2 regions of the Lentilactobacillus terminaliae genome follow, and region 2 is predicted to be linked to the other one. Evidence: predicted binding sites of a transcription regulator. Region 2 holds the regulator's gene; the other holds the start of a gene.
The links. The regulator NrdR, encoded in region 2, represses ribonucleotide reductase genes. The targets are predictions, from matches to a motif close to ACACNATATATNGTGT.
Positions count from the first base shown of each region.

Region 1: the regulator NrdR is predicted to act here: its motif matches at 1,791-1,806, upstream of nrdH (glutaredoxin-like protein NrdH).

Region 1 is NZ_CP168151.1:759,973-763,171, forward strand. It holds gene nrdE (class 1b ribonucleoside-diphosphate reductase subunit alpha) at 1-1,382, opposite strand, end outside; gene nrdH (glutaredoxin-like protein NrdH) at 1,478-1,708, opposite strand; gene O0236_RS03795 (class I SAM-dependent methyltransferase) at 1,882-2,493, shown strand; gene tadA (tRNA adenosine(34) deaminase TadA) at 2,494-2,973, shown strand; RNA gene ffs (signal recognition particle sRNA small type) at 3,021-3,107, shown strand.
Region 2 is NZ_CP168151.1:937,574-940,772, forward strand. It holds gene mutM (DNA-formamidopyrimidine glycosylase) at 1-407, shown strand, start outside; gene coaE (dephospho-CoA kinase) at 409-1,005, shown strand; gene nrdR (transcriptional regulator NrdR) at 1,012-1,500, shown strand; gene O0236_RS04675 (DnaD domain protein) at 1,501-2,874, shown strand; gene dnaI (primosomal protein DnaI) at 2,884-3,199, shown strand, end outside.

The DNA of each region.
Region 1 (3,199 bases), 180 kb from region 2:
ATTGAGTGAGATTCATTATTACCCTTTTGAATTGAAGGGACAACATCAATGTTTGAGTGATCAGTAATAAAGGTTAATGCTCTAACCATAGTCTCAACAGAGTGACCAAAGTCAGTTGCTTGCATCAAATTATTAATGTTAGTTGATCCTAAGTTACATGAGATGTCCTTACCAAGTGTACTATACCGTTGTTGATTATCAACAGTGGATGGTGTTTGTACTTGAAGGATTTCAGAACATAAATTACTCATAGTGATTTGACCATCGATAGGGTTAACACGGTTAGCAGTGTCAATATTAATTACGTAAGGATAACCAGATTCCTGTTGTAACTTACTGATTTCTGTTTCAAGATCACGTGCCTTGATTTTTTTCTTGGCAATGCTTTCGTTAGCAACCAAATTATCGTATTCAGCAGTAATGTCAACGTAAGCAAATGGCTTACCATATTCGCGTTCTACATCGTATGGACTAAATAGGTACATATCTTCATTGTTCTTGATCAATTCGTAGAATTTATCAGGAACGATAACACCAAGTGAAAGGGTCTTAAGTCTGATTTTTTCATCAGCATTTTCTTTTTTGGCAGCCAAGAAGTCAATAATATCAGGATGGAAGACACTTAAATAAACAACTCCGGCACCTTGACGTTGGCCAAGTTGGTTAGAATATGAAAAACTGTCTTCTAATAACTTCATGACAGGAACAACTCCTGAAGCCGCACCCTCAATATGCTTGATTGGTGCGCCAGCTTCACGAAGGTTGGTCAAGTTAATTCCAACACCACCACCGATTCGAGAAAGTTGTAAGGCGGAGTTGATTGTTCGACCAATCGTGTTCATGTCATCGGTGCTTTGAATTAGGAAACATGATACAAATTCACCACGGTTTTCCCGACCAGCATTCAAAAAACTAGGTGTAGCAGGTTGGTAACGTTGATGAATAATTTCATCAGCAAGATCCATAGCTAATTGCTCGTCGCCATCAGCAAAGAAGAGGGCATTAGCAGCCACTCTGTCGGTGAAGGTTTCCAGATATGAGTCATTATCATTAGTTTTTAAAGCATATTGAGCATAAAACTTGTATGCAGCCATAAATGACTTGAACTTAAAATGTTGTTGGCCTAAATAATCATATAATTTTTCAATGAATGCAAAGTCATACTTATTGATAAAAGCCTCTTCATAATAGTTATTATCGATCAAGTAATCGAATCGGTCTTTTAAGGAATCAAATTTAACTAAATTAGGTTCGACATTTTCTTTAATAAATGCGTCGAGGGCCTCTTTATCTTTATTTAGAGGGATTTGACCGTCAACTGGAATGTTGATTTGATTATTTAAATCGAAGTATGAGACATCCTGCAAATTGTGTAAGGACATGCTATAAACCACTCTTTCTTTGAATTTTGAATAATAAAATAGCGGGCTTGAATGTTGCCCGCTTTGGTAAACTAGTGTGTTAAAATGGACAAAGGCTAATTAGCGATTGACTGAAGTTGATCAGGACGGAATCCACTAAAAGCTTGTTGACCATCAACATCAACAACAGGAACGGCCATGAATCCACGTTGTTTTAAGTAATCAACGTATTCAGGTTGTTCGTTAATGTTGTGTTCTTCAAAAGAGATGTTATGTTCAGTAAGGTAACGCTTAGTCATCTTACATTGCATGCAGTTGTTTTTTGAGTATACTGTGATTTTTGCCATTATATGCACCTTCCTAATGGAAATAATTCCTTTGTTCTACGATTTATAGTTTACACTACCCGCAGGGAAAATCAAAGACAAAGCACAAGATATTGTGATATTTTTTCACGATAATACTAAATATAGGCATCTGTAGGCGTTAACGGCAGCTATTAATCTTAAGGAGTTTTATGATGACAGATAATCAATTTTACTATTCAGAGCACCCAGATGTTGTCTCTGACCCACAAAAATGGAACTTTACGTTGTTAGGAAACAACATTTCGTTTACTTCAGACAACGGAGTGTTTTCTAAGAAAACAGTGGACTATGGAAGCCGCGTGTTAATCGATAACATTGATTATGATAAGATTCCTCAGGGTCACATTCTGGATTTAGGTTGTGGTTATGGTCCAATCGGACTGGCGATTGCCAAAAAGTTCCCTGAACGGCATGTGGACATGGTTGATGTAAATGAACTTGCTTTGTCACTTGCACGACAGAATGCAACTGACAACGGAATCACTAATGTAAATATTTTTACTAGCAATGTGTATGAAAATGTGACTGATCAGTATGCCGCAATTATCACTAACCCGCCAGTTAGAGCTGGTAAAGACGTGGTTGATAGTATGATTGCAGAAGCAAAAGCGCACTTGCTTGCTGATGGAACATTAACAATTGTTCTGCAAAAAAAGCAGGGCGCACCATCGGCTAAGAAATTGATGGAAAAAACATTTGGAAATGCAGACATTCTGAAACGAGATAAGGGATATTATATCGTTCAAAGTATCAATGAAGGGTAGATAAATTTGGAAGCTGAACAAACTTATTTTATGCAACAGGCATTAGTTGAAGCGAAAAAAGCTTATTTGATTAATGAAGTGCCCATTGGGGCAGTGGTCGTTCATGATGGCAAAATCGTTGGTAGAGGACATAACCTTCGTGAATGGTTAGAAGATGCTACGGTGCATGCGGAATTGGTAGCCATTCAAGAGGCATGCAGGACATTAAATAGTTGGCGTTTAGTCGATTGTGATTTATATGTAACGATTGAACCATGCCTGATGTGTTCTGGTGCCATCATTAATTCTCGAATCAGTAGAGTATTTTATGGTGCTCCAGATCTAAAAGCTGGCGCAGTTAATTCTTTATATCAGACTTTGACTGATTCACGATTAAATCATCAAGTAGAAGTTTTTTCGGGGCTATATGCAGATAAATCAGCACAGTTGATGAAGGATTTCTTTAAAGCAGCTAGAAAAAAACGAAAATCGGTAAAATAAGCTGGTATTTGTTTCCATAATTTGTTATGATATTTAATGCCGTAAGGCCTTGAGACAAAGGTTGACTTACGAATTGTGTCAGGTCCGGAAGGAAGCAGCACTAAGTATTTTCGATCTTGTGTCTCTCGTTTATAGAAATTTAACTCCTGACAAGGTTTGTCAGGAGATTTTTTTTACGATTAATTAAGAATGTCTTGATTGGAAAGTTTCAAGCATTCATACTATA
Region 2 (3,199 bases):
TTGATTATATGGTGAAAATTTTTGGTAAAAGTCGAAAAGTGGTCAAACCATTCTTATTGGATCAAAGTAATATTGCCGGTTTGGGAAATATTTATGCTGACGAAGTATTATGGATGAGCAAAATTCACCCTGAAAGACCCGCTAATTCACTAACCAAACCAGAATTAGTTGAATTAAGGAAAAATATTATTTTAGAACTTCAAAAGGCCATTGCTGGTCATGGAACCACTGTTCATTCTTATTCAAATGCGTATGGTGAAGCAGGTAGTTTCCAGAATCAACTCAATGTTTATGGGCGTGAAGGTCAACCATGTTTGCGCTGTGGGACACCTATCGTTAAAATCAAATTAGCTCAACGAGGAACTCATTTCTGTCCTCATTGTCAGGTTTTACCTGAGGAGGGTTAGCATGCCTAAGATTATTGGTTTAACTGGTGGAATTGCCACTGGTAAGACCCAGGTATCTAATTACTTGAAGTCATTAGGCATCTCAGTTATCGATGCAGATATAGTGACTCGACAAGTAGAATCAAAGGGTCAACCAGGTTTGGCGGCCATTATTGACAATTTTGGGGATGAGTTTTTGAATGAAGATGGTGAGCTAGATCGGCAACGGTTTGGTAACATGGTTTTTAGTTCAAAGCGGTCGTTAACTAAGCTCATTCGAGTCATCAATCCGTTTATTGAGCAGGAAATATATCATCAAATCGAATTGCATTCATCAGAAAATGTGATTGTTCTGGACGCCCCAACGTTGTTTGAAAATGGGTACAATAGTATAGTTGATGAGATAGTATTGGTTTATGCGGATCCAACAACGCAACTTACTAGATTAATGAATAGAAATCAGTTGGCGACTGCTGATGCAATGAAGCGAATTGCCAGCCAGTGGTCATTAACAATTAAACAAGAGCTCGCCGATGTAGTTTTTTATAATTCAGGTGAGTTTAACTTAACTAAACAACAGATAGATAATTGGATAAAAAAAGAGAATTTTAAGGAGTGATCGTTCATGCAGTGTCCTCATTGTGGTCACAATAGTTCCAAAGTTATTGACAGTCGACCAACTGATGATGGTCGGGTTATTCGACGCAGACGTGAATGCGAAAATTGTGGCTTCAGATTTACCACTTTTGAACGAGTTGAAGTTACCCCGTTATTAGTAATCAAAAAGAATGGTAATCGTGAAGAATTCAATCGTGAAAAGTTGATGAAGGGAATTGTTAGGTCAGCTGAAAAACGTCCAGTATCAATGAACGCGATTACTGACCTGGTTGATCGGGTCGAAAACCGTCTTCGCTCAAGTGGAGATAGTGAGGTTACCAGTAATGAAATTGGTGAATATGTGATGGAAGATCTTGCATCTTTAGATCAAATTGCCTACATCAGATTCGCATCGGTTTACCGTCAATTCAAGGATATGTCAGTCTTTTATAAAGAATTAAAAGAAATGATGGAAAAAAATGATAACAGTTCAACGGATAATAGTGGTGATAAATAAATGGTAAATGAGGAAAGACTGTCGCCAGATAGTCGATTCGCAACAACAGCTCGTAATAGTAATCAGGAACCGAATCTTAGCGTATTAACCGATCTATATTTACCATTGATTGGTTCAAACGCTTTTTCGTTGTACATGCTATTATTTGGAATTGCTAGAGAAGATAAGTATCAATTCAAAGCACATTCATTCTACGAACTGCAATCTATTCTTAATTTATCACTTTCAGATATCGAAACGGCTCAGCATAAACTCGAAGCTGTTGACTTGTTATCAACGTCTATCGGTAATGAAAAAGTTTATCGATTTGCGATGCATTTACCTCTGTCATCTGCAGAATTTTTGCGAACCGATTTATTAACCACCTTACTATTAGGGAGAGTTGGTAGTGTAACTTTCAAACAATTGGTTCAAAGAGTCGATCAGCCACAGAATGATTCAAAAGAGACGCAAGATATCTCTGCTTCTTTATTGGATGTCTTCACTGTTACCAAGACAGCGGTGCAAAATCCACCCAAAGAAGTCGTTGAATTACAACAGAGAAAAGCTGATCACTCAAGACTATCTGTAAACCAACAGGCTCTAAAACAAAATCCGTTTGATTTTAATTTGTTGATTGAAGTTTTGTCGAATTCATTTATTGATATCGAAAGTGTAAAGACTGCATATAACGCCATAATTGCGGAACATTTACTGTATGATATTGATGAAGTTACGATGAGCAAGCTGATTTTAAAAGCCGTTGATTTAAAGAACAATCAATTAGATACTGACCGTTTAAGTCAGGTAATTGCCAATGATTATCAGAATGCTACTACAGGCCAAATGAAGAAGACAGTTGTGCAGGCCACTAAACCAGTTGCTAAGGCTAGTCAGTCTTCGTTTGACACGCAAACTAAGCAAATTATCTTGATTGCCCAAAAGACTGCTCCACTAGCTTTCTTGAATCAGGTCAAAAAACAAAAGGGCGGTTTTGTTTCTAGTAACGAGCAACGAGCAATTAGAGACTTGGTAGCTAAAGACATACTGCCAATTCAAGTCATTAACATCATGACTTACTATGTTCTGGTCAGCATGGGGAATGCCACAGTGAATAAGGGTCTGCTTGAAGCAATCGCTAATGATTGGGCACAGAAGAAAGTGGCTACTGCTGAGGATGCGATTGTTGCAATCAAGAAAAGACAAGAAGAGCAATCACAACCAAAAAAGAATACCAGAAGGCAGTCTAATGGTCGTCACACAGTCAAAGAAACATTGCCAGATTGGGCGAAGAGAGAGAATAGAAATAAGGACTTGTCAAGCAGTACGATGACTCCTGAAAAGGCAAAAAAGTTAAAAGAAAAGTTGGATAGACTAAATATAAAGAAAAAGTAGGTGAATTGAGTGGAAAATGTCTCTGAATCGATGAAGAAAATTTTGGCTAGTAAGCATTTGAATGATAATTTTGATAAATTGGTTACGGCTGTGAAGCAAGACCCTGAAATCACTGATTTTGTGAAAGAACACCAATCCGAATTAGCTAGTGATGCGGTCGAACGGTCGATTGCTAAATTGTATGAATTTTATAATGTGAAGCAAAAAAATGCACACCAGGAGAAAACGTTTGCTCCAGGATATTTACCTCATTTGGTGGTAAACGACCGTTTAATTGATATCATCTACAGTGCCTCTCCTGAAGTGCAGGCAAGACAGAAAGAGC